Regions from separate parts of the Halanaerobium sp. ST460_2HS_T2 genome, predicted to be linked through region 3. Evidence: riboswitches for the same ligand, from Rfam matches in the RefSeq annotation. Region 3 holds a riboswitch; each other region holds the start of a gene.
What was found. Region 3 has a riboswitch for cyclic di-GMP ahead of DFR80_RS05965 (hypothetical protein). Riboswitches for the same ligand answer to the same signal wherever they lie in the genome.

Region 1 (5,678 bases), on a different contig from region 3:
TACTGTAACCGGTCATATTGCAGAGTGCTTCATTAACTTCAAGTATATTACCTTCTGGATCTTCAACCAGCATCCCGATAGGAGCACTATTAAATATTGTTTTATACTGTTCTTCTTTTATTTTTAAAGCAGTTTCTGCATTTTTTCTATCAGTAATATCTTCATGCATAATTAATGCGCCATCTGCAAAGGGAGTAACTATCAACTTAAACCAGGCTGTTTCTGCAGGAGAATACTCGGGATATTCTAATTCAAACTTATCCTCTTCATTTAATATAACATTTTTAATTCCGCATTCAATATCTGAAAAATAATCGGCAGCAGATTTATTTAGTCGTTTAATCAGTTGAATATAGTTTAATCCTATACTGTTATTCTCGACATTTTTCTCACTTTTTAAAATATAATCTTTCCAGTCATCATTTATAAAAATTATTTCTAAATCTTCATTTAAAATCACACTTTTATATGCCAGCGCGTTTAGAAAACACGGTGTGTTACAGAGCACTTTTACCACCCTTAACCTTTTTATGATTTATTATATTCAATTATAATTATATCACTCAAGTTAAGGGTGGTAAAGATGAAATAAATTTATCATAGTTCAAACTTATTGATTAAATCTGTTAATTCAACTGCCATTCTGCTTAAATCTTCGGATGCACTTACAATTTCTTCAGTCGAGGCACTCTGTTCTTCACTGGCAGCTGCTACCTCTTCGGCATTGCTTGCTGCTTCTTCACTGACTGAAGCTATTTCTTTAATTGTTGCTTCAACATCTTTACTATTTCCACTTACTTTTTCTGACCTCTCACTAATATTTTCAATTAAATCTCTTAATTGTACTGCTGCAGAATTAATTTCTTCAAATGCCTTACCGGTATTCCTGATTGCAGAGACACTGCCATTAACTACTTCCTCTGTAGCATCCATTCTATTTACAGCTTTACCAACTCCACTCTGAATTTCTTTGACCAGTCCCCCAATCTGATTTGTTGCATCCTCTGATTCTTCGGCCAGCTGCCTTATCTCATCTGCAACAACTGAAAATCCACGACCAGCTTCTCCTGCTCTAGCAGCCTCAATGGCAGCATTTAGAGCTAAAAGATTGGTCTGAGCTGCTATATTGTTAATTAAATCTACTATCTCACCAATTTTATTTGACAGATCTCCTAAATTATTGATAGTATTTGCTACTTCTTTAGTATTACCTCTTACATTTTCTATCCTATCGACAGAGTTTTCTATTGAATCATTACCGTCATTAATATTATTCATAACTCTATCAGCCTGTTTTTCCATATCTTCTGACATCAATGTAACATTTTCTATCTGTTCTATCAGCTCATTAATTTTACCACTGGTTTCTTCTACCTGTGCTGACTATTCTTCAGCTCCAGATGCAACCTGTTGAATCGATTGCCCAACCTGACCTGCTGCAGTTGCCACTTCCTCACCGGAAGCAGATAATTCTTCACTGGAGGCAGAAAGATTTTCAGCAATAGCTGTAACCTTAGTTATTATTTCATTTAAATTCTCTTTCATTTTATTTAGTGAGGAAGCCAGAACTCCAACTTCATCTTTTCTAGCTATTTTGATATCTGCAACTGACAAATTTCCTTCAGCAATTTTATCTGACATCTCAGCCGCTTTAAGAATTGGGTTGGCAATATAACGGGCAATAAAATAGCTAATAATAATACCGATAATTAAAGCAATTACAGCAATCCAGATACTCATATTTCGGGATGTAACTAATTCTGCTAAAACATCGTCCTCATCTGCAGTCATAGCTACGACCCAACCCTCGAGACCAACTGGGGCATAGGCTAATTCTTTTTCCACTCCATTATATGTATATTCTCCAGTTCCAGAACCCCCTTCTATCATTTTATCAGTTAAATTTTGAAGCTCAGTTTGGCCAGTTAAAATATCTGTATTACCAATATACTGTTGATCCGGATGGGCAATTGTACGTTTTTGCTGATCAATAATCCAGCCATAACCAAAGCCATCAATCTCCATATTTTTAATTAAAGACTGTAAGTACTGGCTTTTTACTGTACCTCCAATTACTCCTGCCAGCTTATTGTTATTAATAATGGGAGCTGCGACAACTAAGACCTCATCTCCCGAAATTCTACTTTTTCTCGGTATAGAAATAGCTGGCTGTTCTGTTTTTATTACTTCCCGAAAATATTCTCGGTCAGAAATATTAATAGTACCCCCATTTAAAATGTTACCTTCTCCTGTTTTATCAACTATCAAAATTGATTCTATATTTGGATTGCTAATTTGTGATAAAAATTCTGTCTGTTCTAACCAGTTCATAGATTTTACTTTTTCTGTATTCGCAAAATCCTCTATCTGAACTTTTAAACCAGAAAGCCACTCAAAAATAATTTGAGCATTCTGCTCCGCACTATTTAAAGAGCTGTCAGCAGTGGAATCCTGAATAAGAGTGCTAATGAAATTATTAAATGCAATAGAAGTCCCCACCATCAAAACTAAAATCATAACAGCAATAATAATTGTCATCTTTCCCTTTAGGCTTGTAAACATTTTTGTCTCTCCCTTTTTATGTTTTTATTAAATAAAATTATACGGCTAATAAATTGTACTCTCCACTTTTAATTTATATAAAACCTATAACTAACCAGTAATCTTTATTAATAAAAGTAATAATTTTCCTTTTAAAATAAAAAAATAAATACCAAAGACTTATTGCCCAGTATTTATTTGATACTCTGATATTTAAAAATCAAAAGCAACCTGGCAGTCATAGATGTCAATTTCCTTAGACCCATAGCTTTGCGCCATTATTTTTCAATAATATTGCCCAATATTTAGTTAAAATTCAAGCCTATGTTAATTATATAACATAGATATATAAAATTAAATAGTTATTTTATGTCATAAAGTAACTATTTTCGACAAAAATATTTTCAACATCTATCAGCAAATTTCTGCTCATACATCCTCTGATCCGCTTTATTGTAACATCGCTTAATATTTTTAATGCTGTGATTCTGATTGGTGCAATCTGTAGTCTCATAACCAAGAGCAATAGTCAGCGGTACCGGTAAATCTTCAATTTTATTTCCCTCTTCTATTCTTGCTAAAATTCTTTCTGCTACATCATCTGCCTTCGAATAATCAGTCTCTGGCAAAATGACTGCAAATTCATCTCCACCAATTCTGGCAACAACATCCTCGGTTCGCACAGTTCTTTTAATAGCTTCAGCAGCTCTCTTAATATACCTGTCTCCCATACTGTGCCCATAAGTATCATTAATATCTTTTAATTTATTCATATCGCCAATGATTATACTGATTGGATACTGCCTGGAATTATGCAGTCTTTTTAATTCCTCATTAAAATATCTTCGATTATAAAGCCCTGTCAGTTCGTCATGATTGGATAGATATTCGATTTCTTCTGCTGCTCTTTTTTCCTGATCTATATCAATATGGATTCCTACAATTCGGACAGCATTTCCTTTTTCATCTCTGTCTGTTACTTTCCCGATATCTCTGATCCACTTCCAGTTGCCATTTTTAGTTTTTAATCTGTGTTCATTAAAATATTCTTCGCTTTGACCATTTAGATGAACTCTTATGTCTTTTAAAGCCTGGTCCCTGTCATCAGGGTGGACTAATTTCAACCAGGTATCAAGATCATTACCCAGATTAGAATATTCATATCCCAGCATCTGAGCCCAGCTTTTATTGAAATGAATATATTCTTCTTCTACATTCCAGTCCCAGACACCGATATTGGCTCCCTCAACAGCCAGCTCTAATCTTTCTTTAACTTCCTTTAACTCAAATTCTCTCTTTTTATTTTCTGTTATATTATCCAGGGCGACATAAATTAACTCACCATGCTTCTTATTTTCAACCGCAAAAACGTGGACATTACAATATTTAATCTTATTATTAACAGTATAAGAAATTTCTCTTTCCCACTCCTGGTTATGCTTAAATTTTTCTTGTGCTTGCTTTAAAACATTCGCATCTATGTTTGGTACAGCAACTTTATTTATATTTTTATTAAGAATATCAGGCTTAGATACTTCAAATATTTCTTCAAATTTTTTATTGGCATTAAGTACTTTTAGATTCTGATCTAATAAAACAATTCCTTCAAGTGAATTAGTAAATAGATTTTCAAAAATTAATTTTTGGTTTTCTAACTCTCTTTTTTGTGCTATTCGATGAGAAATATCTATAATCTCAAAAAGCATTTTTTCATTTTCTAATTTTGAATAACGAAAATTAAAATATTTATGATCACCAGCAGCAGTTATTATCTTATATGTTCTGTCGCTGGTATTATCTGCTGAATCATATTGAAAATAATCTTTTACTTTCTTTCTATATTCTGGATCGGGACAAGCTTTTTTATACCAATCATCCATTGTTTTGATCTCAGTTCTTTTATAACCGGTCATCTCTCTAATAGCTTTATTAATAAAAATAATTTTTCCCTGTTGACTGGCTACTATAATTCCTATAGATAAACTATTTATTATATCTTTTTCAAATTTAATAATGGAATCCATAAACTCACCCCTGAAATATCATTTTAATGATAATACTTATAATATTCATTCTTCATAGACCTTTAAATTCCTGTATTTATTTCTTTAATTTGTAATTTTTTAGTCTTAACCGTAATTTTTAATAAAGAAAAACCGCCCCAGAAAAGGACGGTTAAATATATTAAGTTTTAAGTTAAAATCAAAGTATATCTCTCAGCAGCCGAAAAAGTCCTGTTTTCTGTCCAGATAAATAATAATTTTATAACTCAAACTGATCCAGATCAGCCTCCAGTTTTTCAGCAATTTTAGCCAGCCTTTCTGCACTGCTTGATACTTCCTCAGTAGCTGCTAGCTGTTCTTCTCCGGTTGCTGCAACCTGCTGACTGCTAGCAGCAAATTCTTCACTTACAGAAGCAACCTCGCTCATTGAATTTTCTAGATACTCACTATTATCTGCCATTTTTTGAGCATTACTTTTAAGCCTTTTAACTATTGTTCTAAATTGATCTGATGCTGCTTCTATTTGATCAAATACTTCCTCAGTACTATTGATTGCATCAACACTTTCTTCTACAGTTTCCGCATTTTCTTCCATTCTAGAAACTGCTTTTTCCACTTCAGACTGAATTTCATTAATAATTTTAGTTATTCTCTCTGTAGCCCCGGAAGACTCTTCAGCAAGCTCTCTTATTTCATCAGCCACCACAGAAAAACCTCTGCCAGCTTCTCCCGCGCGAGCAGCCTCAATGGCTGCATTAAGTGCCAGTAAATTTGTTTGATCTGAAATATTTCCGATAAACTCTACAATCTCACCAATCTGCTTTGATAGTCTGTCTAAAGCCGAAATTGTGCTGGCCACCTCATTAGAATCCCTCTTTACTTCATTAACTCTGGTAATTGTAAGGTTAACTTTTTTATTTCCCTGTTCTATATTTTCATCCACAATTTTTGAAGCCTGATCCATCTCAAATGCGGCACTTTCCACATCTTCTATTTGATCATTTAATTCTCCCATATTATGGTTCATATCAGTAATTTGAGCTGTCTGTTCTTCAGCACCAGAGGCCAGATTCTGTACTGAGGAGCCAACATCTTCAGCGGAACGGCTGAGCTGGGTTCCCGCAGCCGAAAGTT
Region 2 (5,678 bases), on a different contig from region 3:
TTATATTATTTCACCACAAAATCCATTATACCTGCCTACATTTCGGACTTTTTCCAATTGTCTGATAAATAAAAAATTCACAAATTTGTGATTGCCTATCTCCCAAAGATTGTCTTCTGTTAGTTTCTCAAAAAATTTGAAATACCTATCTAAAGTAATAAAATGGCCAGATAAACAAGTATTAAAGATTTAATTATCTTTAATTGACTCTCTACTAAATATAAAGCTTAAAAAAATAAAAAATTATTCTAAAAATTATTAAAACTGCCCAATTAAATTTATATTTTCACATTTAAATCAAAAAATCCGCCTTTACAGGCGAATTTTTAAGAAATATTCTATTTTAAATAATTTCAAATATATTTCTGGCTTAATCCATTCCCTTTTTATCCTTCAATTTCCTTATTTATCAATTTTTCTACATAATCTAAATGATTTTTCATTTCAACAGCAGCCTGCTCAGAATTATGTTCTTTTAAAGCTTTAAAGATTTTTTGATGCTGTACAGCAAAGTCGGCCATTGTTTCTTCTTTTGAAACCAGCTTTGTTCTGGTATTTTTAATATGAAAATCCATTGCCTCCGAAATTGAGCGCATAAAAAATAATAATACTTTATTACCGCTGGCCCTGGCGATGGTATAATGGAACATCTTATCTGCTTTTATGCTTTCTTCCTCATAACCTGAACTGGAGAGAAGATCCTCAATATAGGACTGCATTTCTTTAATCTCAGCTTCAGTTGCCCGTTCTGCCGCCAACTTAACACAGTCAATCTCCAGTACCCTTCTTAATTCCAGCAGTTCTTCGGCAACATTATCATTTAAAAGTAAGATAAGAGAAAGCGGATTAAAAATATCTTCATCAAAACTGTCTCGAATGAATGTACCTTCTCCCGGACGACTTTCGATCAAACCAATCATTTCCAGAGCACTAAAAGCCTCCCTGATTGAAGCTCTGCTGACTCCAAGCTGTTTTTTTAACTCCCGCTCTGAGGGGAGTTTATCTCCTCTCTGAAGTTCCCCTTCATAAATCATCTGCCTGATCTGTTCAATAACCTGTTCGTAAACTTTATTATTTTTGATCTGTTTAAATTCCATTATCTTGCCTCCAGAAAATTAAAATTCAAATCTATCACCAACTGAAGCCAGCCTGACTCTGTCTCCAAATGCTCCTTTAAATTTTACAGCTGCCACACGCCCAGTACAGTGCATTGGTGCCAGCAGCTCAAAATTAATTTCTTCAAAATAGTCAATTAAATCTTCCAACTCTTTGCTGGTAGCACGTTTAAGGTGCATTCCACCTAAAATTGCAGCAATTTTTCTATCTCCAACTTCAGCTTTAATTTCATTAATTATATTTTTTACCCCTTTATGGCTGCAGCCCAGCAGAATCACAATTCCACTCTCAGTCTCGATATATAAAGAAGTGTCATCATTAAAATGGTCAATAATTTCTTTCCCCTCTTTTTTAACTATGTATCTGGGGTTAATATATGTTTCCCGACGAGCCGAAATTTCACCTGTATTGTAAATTCCCGCTGCTGCAGTAATTGCAGTCTCAGCTGCCTCAAAGTTATTAATTTCAGATTTTTTAAGCTCTGTCCCGATAAATTCGAGCCCTCTTTCAGTATTTTTATATTTTGGCAGAAAAATATCACTGTGAGCAAATACCCTGACTTCAGGATTAATCTGCAGCAGTTTTTTTAAGCCCCCTGTATGATCATCATGACCGTGACTTAAAAAGACTGTATCAATACTTGCTAGATCTATCCCCAACTTTTCTGCATTTGAAAATAAAACCTCTCCCTGGCCCGTATCAAAAAGATATTTCTGTCCCTTATACTTAAAATAAAAGGAAAGTCCATGTTCAGCCAGTAGCTTTCTTTTTTCAACATTATTTTCTGCTAGAATAATAATTTCTAATTTTTGGCTCACTTTTATCCCCTCAATTTAAACTATAAAATTTACTTATTATAAGTATACATTGCTTATCCAGCTTTTTCAATTGAGAAAAAAGGATTATTAGTTAAAATCTAGAAATTATAAATTAGTTAAATTAATATTTTACAGAGAAAGGATACGGATATGCTTAATTTTAATCTTAGCAAAAAGAAAACAATTCTGCTGTTTTTAATTATATTATTTTGTATATTATTCACTCTTAATACCACAGCTCAAAATTTAAAAATTCATTTTATTGATGTAGGTCAGGGAGATTCAATTTTAATTGAAGAAGCAGGAGGACAGAATATACTGATTGATGGTGGTGACCGGACAGATAGTATAACTGCCAGGATTATTAGCTATCTAAAGGAACAGAAAGTTAAAAAACTGGATTATATTATTAGTACCCATCCCCATGCTGATCATATAGGGGGGCTGGTTGATATAATTAACAGCTTTGAAGTGAAAACTGTACTGGACAGCGGTAAAATACATACATCTCAAACTTATGAGAACTATCTGCTCAAAATCGATCAGGAGAATATTAATTTTAAAACACCCCGACGTGGGGATCAATTTGAAATTGGTGAAAGTAAAATTACATTTCTTCATCCTGAGGAATCATTAGAGAATTATAGTTTAAATAATTCCTCGCTGGTCTTTGTACTTGAATATGATACCCAGAAATTCTTATTTACTGGAGATATAGAAAAAAAAGTTGAAAATAAACTGCTGTCTGAATATCCTGAACTTCAGGTGAATTTGATCAAGGTACCTCATCATGGAAGTAAAACTTCCGGTTTAAAAAGCTGGATTAACAGTTTAGAACCTGAACTGGCAGTTATTCAGGTAGGGGCTGATAATCATTATGATCATCCAGCAGCAGAGATTGTGGAACTTTATCAAAAATTAGGAGCCCGGGTTTACAGAAACGACTTAAATGGTAATATTGTAGTTACAGCTGATGGAAACAATTATACAGTCAAAGTTGATCAAATTACTGATCTAAAAAATAGCAAAACTTATTCCGAAACTAAATCAGCTGCTGCTGAGAAATATAACAGTTTAATTAATATTAATACAGCCAGCGAAACTAGTTTAGACAGGCTCTGGGGTATTGGACCGGCAACAGCCGCAAAGATAATCAGTTATCGAGAAAAGAATGGCTATTTTAAAAAAATTGAAGAAATTAAAGAAGTCGATGGTATTGGTGAAGAAAAATTTAAACACTGGCAGAACAAAATTACTGTAAATTAAAAAATAAAGAAAGGATGATTTGATGAAGGTAACTGTTGATAAAATTGAAGCAGAAAAAGCAAGATTATTGATTCGCCCGGAAGAAAAGTTAGACTTTTATCTTCCCTTAAGTGAGCTACCAGAAGGAACTGAGGAAGGAAGTATTTTAAATATTGAATTTGAACTCAACAAAAATGAAAAAAAGGCTGCCCAAAAAAGAGTAGGCAACCTTTTAAACAAACTGAAAAACAAAAATAATTGATTTAATATAATACCTCCAGGTAGAAAGTCTAACTAAAAGAACTATCTACCTGAAGGTATTTTGATTACTTATTTTAGTATAAAACAGGAGTAATACTGTGTCTTAAATCAAGTTCCAAATTATTAACTGAAGCTCTATAATCAGGATCTAAAATAAACTTTAAATCAAAACTTATCTGTCTGACACCTTTTTCTCCTCTAAATTTAGCTGTGGTTGAATTCAATTTTTGCCACTCAAAATCACTTTGATCAGCTTTTTTTATCATAACAGTGGTATTTAAATTTCTATTATTTAACCGGAGATACCAATCAGCATTACTTAGAATTTCAATACTTAATCCATCTTCGATAATGATTTCTCTACTTCCACTGTAATTTGCCATCAAAAAAGTATAGTCGATATCAGCTTTATCAACTACTTCTACTCTCTGAAAAACCGGAATCCTGGCTTCAGTCTGAACACTTCGTTCAATTAAATTCTTCTTTTTAGCAGCAGCTTCAACATAATCAGTAGTAAGAAAAAAATTCAGAAATAAAATCATAAACATTAAACTAATTCCACTTATCACTCGAAATTTAAGCTTCATTTTATCCTCCTTTTAGCAGCCGGCTATCTCAAATTGAGATCCTCAGCTTTGTGTCCTTACCTCACGATAAGTTTACCTTTATTAAAAAGAGTTTCTAACTCTTTATTAACCTTAATTATATCAAGATTAGTAAATTTTTGTCAAGTTATAATTTCTGACAGCAATCTTATATAGTTATAAAATTTAAAAGTGGCAGATTAGAATCTGCCACTTTTGAGTAAAACTATTATTTTATAGATTATCTATTTATTTTACGGACGCATTGCTTCAAATAGTACTTTGGAGAATTCAGTATTTTGGATAACTCCATTGAAATCTTCAGTCTCAGGTCCAAAAGCGAAAATTGGAACTGAATTAAGTGTATGTCCACCAGTATCAGATTTTGCCCGTACATCTGCAGCAACTACGCCAACATTATTTTTTTCAGCAATAATTGATCCGATTTGCCAGCCTACTTTATATTGATAATAAAGTGAACCATCATCTTCATTTACAATATTACTATTAAACTCTCTAGCTTCTTTTTCAGTTAATTCAAGATTAGCATATTCTTTAAATACGCGCTGAATACTATCAATTGTATATGCATTTCCAGATTCAGTTTCAACTAATTTACCAGCCATATATTCCGGAGAGACTTCAATATTCATTAGAGCTTCTTTATTAATAGGTTCAGTTACAGAAAATCCTAAAGTTTCATGGTCTGCAACAACAACCACCATTGTATTCCCATTTTCTCTGGCCCAGTCAACAGCATATTTTATGCTTGCATCAAAATCAAGAGTTTCTGCTACAACTCCCGGTACATCTGCTGCATGAGCTGCATGGTCAATTCTTGCTCCTTCTGCCATCAAGAAAAATCCATCTTCATCTTCAGAAAGAACATCAATCGCTTTTGTAGTCATTTCTAAAAGACTTGGTTCTTTTGAATCTAGATCATCACGATCCTTGATATAATTCATATAAGAATCATTAAACAGGCCAAGCACTTTACCATTCATTGGCATTACTCTTTTTAATTGTTCCTTATCTGTTACATACTGATAACCCATTTTTTTAGCCTTTGCTATTAAATCTTCGCCGGCTTCTTCTTTCATAAAATCTTCTCGTCCACCACCAAGAACAACGTCTACATCGTTATCTAAAATCTGTTTTGCAATTTCTCCCCCCATACCGCGATCTTTAACAGAGGCAGCAAAAGTAGCTGGAGTAGCATCTGTAACCATATTGGTACTTATAATCCCTGTCGCTTTGTTTCTTACTTCAGCAAAATCCAATACAGAATCCAACTCTGCTCCATTTTTATTCATAGCCACAGCACCATTGTATACTTTATTACCTGTAGCCATCGCTGTACCAGCGGCAGCAGAATCAGTAACCCCTTCTGTAGAACTGGTCATCATAAGACCAACATTGGGCATCTTCATCATTTCAAGTTTATAATCCTTGTCTCCAGCCATATATCTAGTCATGTCCATCTGGCCGATTCCCATACCATCACCAATCATTAAAATGATATTCTTTACCTCAGCCTGAGCCGCTGCAGTAAAAACAAGAGAAAAAATCAGAAATAATGAAGCTACCACCATTAATCTTTTTGACTTTTTAAGCATAAATCTTAACTCCTCCTTTAAAAATTTTAGTTTGTCAG
Region 3 (5,678 bases):
CCTAATTTACCGCCTATACTTTTAGCATAATTAAAATATTTATCCGCAATTTCTGGAACTTTTACCAATTCTGAAAATCCTGCTCCAAGCAAAATTGAATAAAGACGTTTTTCTTTCTTTTTTCCTTTGGCAATTTTAGCTAAATCCTGTAATTCATTCAAACTGATACTAAAAAGATGTTGATAACTCAACTGATCAAGATTATTAAATAATTCCGAAGCACTCTTTTCCTGCTGATCATCATCTATAACTTTCGGAGCTGCATATCCATCTATAAAAAGGCTAAATTTTTTATCTGCTTTTTTTAGTTCTGCTTCTATATAATAATTATCTACTGCTGGAGGAATAGAATTATCTTTTGGCAGACCAAAAGGTAAGTAGCGAAGTAATTTTAAAAAAGTACTTTTCCCGGCTCTATTTTTACCGCCAATTACCACTAAATTTTTTGAAATCCCCTCTAAATTCTGGTTATTAAAAATACCAAAATCTCTAATATATATTTTCTTATAATACATTTAATCGCCATCCTCAATTAACTCTGAAATTATAATTCTTTCTACTTCGGATAAAATTTCACGCTGCAGCTTTTTCTCTGGATAAAATTTATAGTTTTCTCTATCTTCATTATCCTGATTTCCCTGCCAGATCTGTCCCCATTCTGCTAGCAGTTCCTGATTAAGTTCTGCATCAGTAAGGCTTTCCTCAATTAATTCTTTTATATTTTGGTAAAGTGGGTTATTATTTTTTAAACTTTTCAGATCAGGTAATGTTTTAGCAGTTCTAAAAATAAGAGAATGGATCCAAACAACAGGATAATGTCTGTAATTTTGCTGACGAAAATAATTGACTAAACTTGCTTCGAGCTCTTCTCTGTTATTTTCAACATGCTGATGCAGTTCTGTCCGCCCTTCAATCAGCAGACGAATAATAACTGCTTTAATCTGAAAATTTTTATTTCTGTTTTGGTTTGTTATTTTATCTCTCATTTTGTTAATTTCATCAGTAATTAAATTTTGAAGTTGACTTATATTTTTTAATCCTTCTTTTTCTAAATTAATTTTAAGTTTTAGATAGATAACAGGCGCCAGCGAAATAAACTTTTCTTTACTATTTAAATTTTTATCAACCTCAACCAGAATTACTCCTTTATTACCTTCCTCGCTGATGTTATGAGCCTGCAGAGTTCCCGAAAAATAAATGGCAGGTTGCTGATTTATTTTTTGATACTGATGTAAATGTCCGAGAGCCCAGTAATCAATATCATCTTTTGTAAGTAGTTCACCTTTATTAACTGGAACATAGTGGTTATTATCCTTGCTCAGTGCTGTGTGCAGTAGCCCAATATTAAAAATAGAACTATCAGGAGCAGTATAAAAATTGTACATTGTTCTTGACTCAAATTTTTGTCTGTATGATTGACCTATAATTCTGGCAGCTGTTATTCCTTCTTTTTGATATTCTTTTACTTCTACTTCTTCGCTAGAAAAATAATGTACATTTTCTGGAAGTTCAAAAACCTCGTTTTCCATACCAGCGGGATCATGATTACCAGAAATCAAGTAAATATCTATTCCTTTTTCTTTTAAAAACTGAGTCTGATTTAAAAAAAATCGGCTGGCCTTAACTGAACGTGCCTCCCGATCATAGAGATCACCAGCAACTACAATAAAATCAACTTCTTCATTAACGGCCAATTCAACTAAGTTCTCAAAAGCTATTTTGCCGGCATTAGAAAATAAATTTTTATGATTAGAATTATTTATTCCATTACAGCTTAATTCTTTTCCAAGATGAACATCTGCTGTATGTATAAATTTAATTGGTTTCGGCATTACACTCCTCCAGTCTTAGCTGTAGTCTCTTTCAGTTCTGTTTTCCCATTTTACAAAAAACCAACTAAAAACAAAAATCTGTACTGTAATTTCCGGCAGTCCAATTAAATGTTCGACCAGAGACATCTTTGTATAAATCATTCCTTCTATTGAACCCGGGATTGGCGCTACTGAGCCAATTAGAGAAAATCCCCAGATCAAAAAAAACATTTTCACCCAGGCATAATCACTTTTAATTAAAGTATTATAAAAAGGGTATAAAATAAAAGCAAAAAAAGCTCCTCTAAAAATTTGAAAAACAGGTGCCAGCCTGACAATTGTGGAATCGGGTGAACGAAAATTAGAAAATGCATCCATCGTAATAAAAGCACTGGCATAATTCTGAAGATTTTTAAATACTACACTGATAAAAACATATGTTATAACATGGACCAGTATAAAACGAATTGTAAAATATACAAATCTCTTAGAAGGTTTTAACATCTTATTCCCCTTTTTCTTAAATATTTTTGAATATAATAGAAAAACTAGTCTCTTAATATTAATTCTATATAAAAGAATTAAATCCTGTAAATTATTTTATATGTAAAGCAGTTACATTGACTTGTCCAAATTTTAGGAATATAATTAGTTTATAATTAAGGAGAAGCAAAAATAGCTAAGCATTTGTAAAAATGCGGCGCAAAGCCATGGACCCATTCAGGGCCGCCAGGCTGCCAGATCTCCTCCCTGGAGTAAGGTCTTTTAAAAGGAGGTAAGCTCATGAAAAATTGGAATCGTGTGCTGGCAGTTTTTTTGATTTTAGTTCTAATCTTTAGTATCACTTTAACCGCTCTGGCTGTTGTTGTCAATCCTCCTGATGATCCTGAAGAACCAGAACCACCTTCCAAAGACAAAGGGAATAATGGAATTGGAAATGGTATTGATCCTCAACCACCTGGAGATCCCAAAGAAAATGATACAGATGAAAGTAATTTACCTCCAGGTCAGTTAAAAAAAATTAAATAAAATTTAATTAGCCTGTAGAGTTTTAATTCTACAGGCTCTTTTTAGAAGCAGGCTATTTAAACTTAATAAATTATAATCAATAAATACTATAATCAGTAAATAATTCTCTTAATTATTTACTCTTGTCCTCAAAACTTTCACCAAAGGTTAATTCCTCAGCCAGATCACCGACATAAGGAAGTTTAAATATTTCTCCATTATAAGCCTTATACATTAATAAAAGCCAGAGAATTGTACCCACAAATGTTATTAATGAAGAAATCAGAATTCCAATTAATGGAATTACAAGCACCAGTGATGAAGCAATAAATAAAGAAAAAAAGGTAATCAGTGACTGCATTGCATGAAAACGAACATGATTATTGTCTTTTTCTATAAATAGAAAGATTAAACCTGTTACCCAGATACCGGCATAAGCCAGAATGGCTTCTACATTTTCATCAAGACCGAGACTGGTTTTTTTATGATACATAATATTTGAGATTATTATCTTTCAAAAAATACTAGATAAAATCTCTATCCCCCTTTTTTCTATAATTTTTATTCAGAAAATTTAATTATTTCTTATATTTATATTTTAACACAAAATATAAAAATTAAAAAGCAGTTTAGCAGGTTAAAAAACCGCCTCAAATTTCTTAAAAGAGGCGGCCGCTAATTTTATATTCCATTTAGATGATAACTTTTAGTTTACTCTAATTCCAGAATTAATTCTCCAGATTCAAGCTGCTGTCCCGCTGCAGCATGGATTGCAGCCACAGTACCATTAGTTGGAGCAGTAATATTAGTCTCCATCTTCATGGCTTCCATAATTACAAGACTCTGATTTTTCTCAACTTCTTCCCCTTCTTCAACTAAGATTTCAACAATATTACCGGGAAGACTGGCTCCAATTTCCAATTCATTTTTAGGATCAGCCATCTGCTTGGAGCTTACATCAGAGGCAGCAGTACTTGCCTCATCATAAACTTTAATTTCTCTTCTGAAACCATTAACCTCAAAGGCCAATCTGCGGTAACCCTGATCATCCACCTTTCCAATCTCTAATAGTTTAACCACCAGAGTTTTACCTTCCTCAACTTTTATTTCACTGGTTTCTCCCTCACGTAAAGCATGAAAATAAACATCACTTCCCATATGGCTTAAATCACCATACTCTGCCAGATAGTCAAGGTAGTCTGTATAAACTTTAGGATAAAGAGCATAAGCTAAGAGATCCTTTTGAGTCGGTTCAAAATCATATTTCTCTTTTAACTCTGCTTCAGCTTTTTCAAAATCATAATCTTCCAGCAGAGTTCCAGGTCTAACAGTTATGGACTCTTCACCTTTTAAGACCAGCTGTTGGAGTTCTTTAGGAAAACCTCCAGGAGGCTGACCGAGCATACCTTTAAAGTAAGCTTCGACTGAATCCGGGAAAGCCATGTTTTTAGCTTCCTGACAGATATTATCAGGTGTCAGATCATTTTTCACCATAAATATTGCCAGATCTCCTACTACTTTGGAGGAGGGTGTAACTTTTGGAATATCACCGAGCATAAAGTTAACCTTGCGATACATTTCCTTAAACTCTTTAAAGCGGTGGCCGAGACCAACACTTTCTACCTGTGGTTTTAAGTTAGAATACTGACCTCCAGGAATTTCATATTTATAGATTTCTGCTGTTCCAGATTTAAGTTCAGATTCAAACTGGGAATAGACAGGTCTAACTGCTCCCCAGTAATTTGAGATCTTCTGAATATTTTCAATATCCATTTCTGGATCACGATAGGTATTTGTAAGTGCTGCTACAATTGAGTTTAAAGGTGGCTGACTTGTTAAACCTGCCATAGTATTAAAGGCAGTATCCACAATATCAACACCAGCCTCAGCAGCCATCAATAAAGTAGCCGCACCATTTCCGCTTGTATCGTGAGTATGCAGATGAATTGGAATTGAGATTTCAGCTTTAAGAGCCTTGACCAGCTCATAGGCAGCATAAGGTTTTAATAAACCGGCCATATCCTTAATTCCCAGGATATGAGCTCCCATTTCTTCAATTCCCTTTGCTAATTCCACGTAATAATCTAAATCATATTTTTCACGTTTATCGTCTAAGATATCACCTGTATAGCACATCGATACCTCAGCAATTTTACCCTGTTTGACAACCTCATCTACTGAAACTTCCATTCCCGGCAGCCAGTTTAGAGAGTCAAAGATTCTGAAGACATCAATTCCAGCTTCAGCTGCTTCTGCAACCAGACTGCGAATTACATTGTCAGGATAATTTTTATATCCTACCCCATTGGATCCTCTTAAAAGCATCTGGAATAAAATATTGGGTATTTTATCACGCAGGCGCTCAATTCTCTCCCAGGGTGATTCCTTTAAGAATCTGTAGGAAACATCAAAGGTTGCGCCTCCCCACATCTCAAGTGAGAATAAATCCTTGGCCAGATGAGAAGTTGCTTCTGCAATTTTTTCCATATCCACAGTTCTCATTCTGGTCGCCATCAGCGACTGATGGGCATCTCTATATGTTGTATCAGTTAAAAGAATCTCTTCCTTATCTTTAATCCATTCGACTACAGCATCTGGACCACCCTGATCTAAAATCTGTTTTGTACCCTCAAGGCTCTCTATTTTTTCAAACTTAGGCACCTTTGGTACATCAAAATCAGGTTTATTTCCCCGAGTTTCATTGACAATTTTTTCACCCAGATAACTTAAAATCTTCTGTTCCTGATCTGAACCTGGTTTAATATCTAGAAGTTCTGGATTATTGGCAATAAAACCTGTATCACAGGTTCCCTTTTTAAACTCTTCGTGATTTAAAACATTAATTAAAAAGGAAGCATT
Region 4 (5,678 bases), on a different contig from region 3:
CTTACTCCGAGTGTTCGGTTTAAAAATAAGTAAATTATTTGATGTTTACAACGAATTTTTTCTGCAGCACGATAACCAGCATTAGTTAATTCTATAGGGCCATACTTTTCCTGACTTACTAAACCTTCCTGATTCAGCTTTTTTAAACCCTGATTAACAGAAGATGCTGCTATGTGCAGTCTGTTTGCAATATCTGTCACTCTAGCTGAGCCATTTTCTTTAATTAAATCGAAAATAGCTTCTAAATAATCTTCCAGTGATTCTGATAGATTCAACTTTACTTCCAATTTTTTCTCCCCCGTTTTTAGGTTAACCTAAAAATATACTAAAAAAATTATGAAACTGGATATACTTTATTATTTTTAAATGAAAACGATTCTCAACTTCAAGTAAAATTATATATAAACAAATTACTTTTGTCAAGAATATATTATAAAAAAATATCTATCAGGCCTGTTATTGCAGCTATCAGTAATTATTACTGATAGCTGCAAATGTTTTAAATCTCCTGTTACAATTTGATGCTGAAGCGCAAAAAAGTTTTAAAATATGTTTTTAATCTTTTTCTAATCTTTATTTAAAGTTTTTTTAATAATCCACTGGTATTATATAATTGTAGCAAAGAAATAAACTTTGTTATCCCCTTTTTGAAGCTGTTGCAGAGGACAGCTTTAAGCATAGATAAAAGTAATAGATACTTTTCTCCTTGTTTTACCCACCTTTTTCCCGAGGTGGGTTTTTTCATTTTAAAAAAAATTCTCTATCTTTATATTTATTAAATAAAAGATAGAGAACTAATTTAAATATTTTACTGTATATTTAATTTATTAATTGTTTCTTCGATTTTTCCTTTTTTAAATGGTTTAACTATAAAATCTTTAGCTCCAGATTTTATTGCTTCCAGTACAATCTTTTTTTGCCCCATTGCACTGCAAATTACAACTTGAACATCAGAATCAATTTTTTTTAGCGTTTTGACCGCTTCAATACCATCCATTTCGGGCATCGTGATGTCCATAAAAACTATATCGGGATCCAGTGATTTATATTTATCAACTGCTATTTTCCCATTTTCTGCTTCACCAACAATTTCATGTCCAAATTCCTTTAGAATTTGTTTGAGCTTTAAACGCATAAATGCTGTATCATCTACCACCATTACCTTTGCCAAATTAATCACTCCTATTCTTATTGTTATATAGTTATAGATTAAATAATTTCTCCAATTTAATCTATTTCTAATCTTACTTTAAAGGTTTTTTAATAAATAATTGTTACTATAAATATAGAAAAGATAAATACTTTATTTATCCCCTTTTTAAGCTGTTGCAGAGGACAGCTTTAAGCATAGATAAAAGTAATAGATACTTTTCTCCTTGTTTTACTCGCCTTTTTCCCGAGGCGAGTTTTTTCATTTTACATAAAATTTCTTTACTGATATCAGGATTATATAAAACTTTCGATATAAGTGGGGGATGATTTCAATTAAATTTATTTCTTTTTTGATTTGTTTTTTGCTTTATTAGCATACATTCTTTTATCTGCTTTTCTAAAAACTTCTTCTAAAGATATCTCTTCACTTTTCTTTACTGCATATCCAATCGAAATAGAAAAAATTTCTATTAGATTTTTTTGCTTTAAATAATCGCTTTCTTTTTCTTTAATTCGATTACATATTTTTTCAGCTTCATCGGAGTCGGTCTCCGGTAAAATAAGAGCAAACTCATCTCCTCCAATTCTTGCAGCGATATCAATCCCTCTAATTGATTCTTTAATCATCTGAGCTGCAGTTATTATATAATTATCACCCTGCTGATGGCCAAAATTATCATTAACATATTTTAAATTGTCAAGATCAGCTATTAAAATTGCTACCGGTAACTTTCTGCTCGAATCCAGGCGCTCCATTTCATTTTCAAAATACCTTCTATTATAAAGTTCAGTCATTTCATCATGTAAAGAAAGATATTTAATTTCTCTTTCCTTTTTTTTATTCTCTGTAATATCTAGTGAAGAACCTACAATTTTTTCTACCTCTCCCTTATTAATTACTGGCGTTAGTTTAGTTAACCATACTCTTTTACCCGCTGGTAGAGTAAGCTCTTCTTCATAACTAATACTGCTTTTTTTATCCAAACAGCGTCTATATTTTTTTTCTAATTCAGGTCCTACCTTTTCCCCAAAAATTTCGATCGGTGTTTTACCAGCAACTTCTTTAGTTTTTAACCCTGTTGCTTTTTCATGAAAGCTGTTTAAACGCTGATATCTAAATTTACCACTCTCAACATTAATTAGAAAAATTGCATTCTCAACATTAGATAAAATAGTTTCGTATTCCCTGGATAATTTTTTTAATTTTAAACTATTCTCTTTACGCTCAGAAATATCTCTCACACTTACTATTATTCGCTTCAGGCTATCTCGGTTACGCCTGAGTTCATTCTCTAAAATATTGTGATTTGTAATATCTTTTGCCTGACAAAAAATATTTTCTACATCACCAGGATCTTTTCCCAGAAATTTTGCATAACTCAAATTTGCCATTTTATAAGTATATGGGTCTTTATAATAACAGATTTTCTGTTCAAGATTATTAACAATATTTTCATTAACCTTTTTTTCGATCAAATTATCTACTGCTCTTTTACTCATTAAAAAAATGGACCTCCTTCAATATCCACTCAACTTAAAACAATAAGTTCAGTAAAAAAATTAAATTTTTATTATTTAATCAAAAATAGCCAGCAATAAAAATCACTGGCTATTAATTCCCGAGGCAGATCTGACAATCATAGATAATATTAACATCCTTAGACTCAGATTTTTGCGTCACAGCCTTTCGACTATTTTGCCTTTAAATAAATTATTAGATTTTAAAGTAATTACTACTATTATATAAATATTCAAGATTAAAATAAAAATCCCTTTTTAAAAGTCAATTTTTTCTAAAGATGAATATTTATATCATTATAAAGCATTATTTTTAATAACTTTTAAACAAAAATAAAAATTCCCCATTCTTATCTTAATGGCTGAGTAGGGACCATTAAAAAGAATGGAGAATTGATTAGGGAAATTTATATTAACCCAGCATAAACTGGGTTTTTCTAATAATTATCTTTTCCAAATAACTACTTATAACAACAAAATAAATTTAATCTAAAATAAAGTGAATTTAGTGTCTAAAATGCCTTTTGCCAGTAAAGACCATTGCAATTCCCAATTTGTTACAGGCTGCAATTACCTTCTCATCTCTGATTGAACCCCCCGGCTGAATTATTGCTTTAATGCCAAGTTCGGCAGCTTTTTCTACTGCATCAGGGAATGGGAAAAACGCATCAGAAGCAACAACTCCACCTTCCTGGCGGCCTTCAGCTTTACGGCCGGCAATAATCATTGAGTCAACTCTGCTCATCTGACCGGCACCAACACCAACTACCATCTCATCTTTAGCCATTACAATTGCATTTGATTTAACATGTTTAACTACCTTCCAGGAAAATAATAGGTCTTTTATCTGCTCTTCAGTTGGAGCTTTTTCGGTCACTACTTTAAGATCCTCAGCAGCAGTCTGAGCTAAATCTCTATCCTGAACTAAAAGACCCCCTGTTACCTTTTTCATACTGTAGCCAGGTTTTTCTCTATTAATAGAAAGCTCACCGGTTTTTAAAATCCTCATTTTTTCAGATCTAGCTTTAAGAATTTCTAATGCCTCTTCTTCATAATCGGGAGCTATAACAACTTCTATAAACTTATCCTGATCAGCAATTTCTTTAGCTGTTTCAGTATCAATTTTTCTATTTACTGCCACAATTGAACCAAAAGCAGATAATGGATCTCCTGCATGGGCATTAACAAAAGCATCTTTAAGCGTATTAGCTGTTGCCATACCACAGGGATTAGCATGTTTAATTACGGCAGCTGCTGGCTTAGCTTCAAATTCTTTTACAAGTTCTAAAGCACCATCTGTATCATTAATATTATTATAGGACATTCCTTTGCCGTGCAGTTTTTCTGCTGTCGAAATTGAAGGTTCATTCTGCTCTGCTTCTAAGTAAAATGCAGCTTTTTGATGAGGGTTTTCTCCATAGCGAAGATCTTCTCTCTTATCATAACGGTCAAGAAGTGTCTCAGGTAATTGCTGTTTTTCTTCTTCGTCCATTACAATTTCACCTAAATACTTCTGTATTCTCTGATCATACTCTGCTGTATGATGAAAAGCCTTATAGGCCAGCTTTAATTTTTTAGTTTTTGTTAAAGCACCACTGCCAACCTTCATCTCTGCTAAAAGTTCATCATAATCAGCCGGGTCTACCACAACAGCTACATCATTATTATTTTTGGCAGCAGAACGGATCATCGTTGGTCCACCAATATCAATATTTTCTATTGCTTCTTCTAAAGTAACATCATCTTTAGCAATTGTTTCTGCAAAAGGATAGAGGTTACAGACAACTAAATCTATGGGTTCAATGTTTTGAGCAGCGATTTCTTTTAAATGCTCATCATTATCTCTGACTGCTAAAATCCCACCATGAACTGCTGGATGGAGAGTCTTAACTCTTCCGTTCATCATCTCTGGAAAATCAGTAACCTGATCAATATCAGTTACCTCAATATCATTTTCTTTTAAGAGTTTACCAGTTCCACCTGTTGAAATAATCTCTACTCCAAATTCTTTTAGACCTGCTGCAAAATCTACAATACCTTTTTTATCTGATACACTTAACAATGCTCTTTTAATTTTAGACAAAGTTATTTTTCCTCCTTTAAGATTCTAACTTTTCGTCCTTCAATTTTTACTCTGCCCTCTGCAATTAACTTAACTGCTTCAGGGTAGATCTTATGTTCTTTTTTTAAAATCCTTGCTGCCAGATCATCAGCACTATCATTTTCTTTTACTTCCACTACTTCCTGCAAAATAATAGGACCTGTATCCATCCCCTGATCAACAAAATGAACTGTACAGCCGCTGTATTTGACCCCATAATCAACTGCCTGTTTCTGGGCATTCAGACCTTTAAATGCAGGTAAGAGTGAAGGATGAATATTAATGATCTGATTTTTAAATTCTTTAACAAATAATGGTGATAAAATTCGCATATAACCAGCAAGAACTATTAAATCTGCACTGGTTTCTTTTAAAAGATCAATCAGCTCTTTTTCGTAATCAGCCTTAGTTTCAAAGTGGGAAGGATTTATAAAAACATTCTCCACTCCTTCATGTTCAGCCCTCTTTAAGGCTCCAGAATCCTGGCGGTCACTAATTAAAATCTTTATTTCAGCTTCAATGTCTCCACTTTTTATATTATCAATTATTGATTGAAAATTTGAGCCTCTACCTGAGGCAAAAACAGCTATTTTAAGCATTTTTGCACCTTCTTTATTTTATTTCGAGAGATGTGTCTTGAGCTCCTGCTTTAATTTCACCAATCAGGTAGGCTTCTTCTCCCATTTCTGTGAGTTCTTTCAGTATTTTTTCTTTATCATTTTTATCAATAACAAGGGTCATTCCAATTCCCATATTAAATGTTCGATACATTTCTCTTTCTTCAATCTCTCCTGCCTGCTGAATAAGCTTAAAAATCTGCTGTGGCTCCCATCTGTCTTTTTTAATTTCAGCTTTTAAACCGTCTGGCAGAATTCGGGGTAAGTTCTCAATTAAGCCACCACCTGTA

Region 1: linked by a shared signal. The riboswitch ahead of DFR80_RS07565 (cache and HAMP domain-containing protein) and the one ahead of DFR80_RS05965 (hypothetical protein) in region 3 are both predicted to bind cyclic di-GMP.
Region 2: linked by a shared signal. The riboswitch ahead of DFR80_RS04820 (hypothetical protein) and the one ahead of DFR80_RS05965 (hypothetical protein) in region 3 are both predicted to bind cyclic di-GMP.
Region 4: linked by a shared signal. The riboswitch ahead of DFR80_RS00850 (sensor domain-containing diguanylate cyclase) and the one ahead of DFR80_RS05965 (hypothetical protein) in region 3 are both predicted to bind cyclic di-GMP.

Annotation. Positions count from the first base shown of each region.
Region 1 is NZ_QPJF01000013.1:17,947-23,624, forward strand. It holds gene DFR80_RS07555 (GGDEF domain-containing protein) at 1-508, opposite strand, end outside; gene DFR80_RS07560 (methyl-accepting chemotaxis protein) at 598-1,314, opposite strand; gene DFR80_RS07565 (cache and HAMP domain-containing protein) at 1,384-2,562, opposite strand; cyclic di-GMP riboswitch class I at 2,764-2,850, opposite strand; gene DFR80_RS07570 (sensor domain-containing diguanylate cyclase) at 2,946-4,565, opposite strand; gene DFR80_RS07575 (methyl-accepting chemotaxis protein) at 4,804-5,678, opposite strand, start outside.
Region 2 is NZ_QPJF01000007.1:55,315-60,992, forward strand. It holds gene DFR80_RS04800 (FadR/GntR family transcriptional regulator) at 387-1,097, opposite strand; gene DFR80_RS04805 (MBL fold metallo-hydrolase) at 1,116-1,934, opposite strand; gene DFR80_RS04810 (MBL fold metallo-hydrolase) at 2,085-3,200, shown strand; gene DFR80_RS04815 (DUF3006 domain-containing protein) at 3,223-3,441, shown strand; gene DFR80_RS04820 (hypothetical protein) at 3,515-4,027, opposite strand; cyclic di-GMP riboswitch class I at 4,039-4,114, opposite strand; gene DFR80_RS04825 (alkaline phosphatase) at 4,279-5,640, opposite strand.
Region 3 is NZ_QPJF01000009.1:61,916-67,593, reverse strand. It holds gene DFR80_RS05980 (AAA family ATPase) at 1-515, opposite strand, end outside; gene DFR80_RS05975 (DNA repair exonuclease) at 516-1,832, opposite strand; gene DFR80_RS05970 (hypothetical protein) at 1,848-2,315, opposite strand; cyclic di-GMP riboswitch class I at 2,479-2,553, shown strand; gene DFR80_RS05965 (hypothetical protein) at 2,595-2,840, shown strand; gene DFR80_RS05960 (DUF4870 domain-containing protein) at 2,953-3,312, opposite strand; gene DFR80_RS05955 (pyruvate carboxylase) at 3,531-5,678, opposite strand, start outside.
Region 4 is NZ_QPJF01000001.1:182,928-188,605, forward strand. It holds gene DFR80_RS00840 (DtxR family transcriptional regulator) at 1-287, opposite strand, end outside; gene DFR80_RS00845 (response regulator) at 809-1,171, opposite strand; gene DFR80_RS00850 (sensor domain-containing diguanylate cyclase) at 1,492-2,652, opposite strand; cyclic di-GMP riboswitch class I at 2,773-2,863, opposite strand; gene purH (bifunctional phosphoribosylaminoimidazolecarboxamide formyltransferase/IMP cyclohydrolase) at 3,176-4,753, opposite strand; gene purN (phosphoribosylglycinamide formyltransferase) at 4,756-5,370, opposite strand; gene purM (phosphoribosylformylglycinamidine cyclo-ligase) at 5,384-5,678, opposite strand, start outside.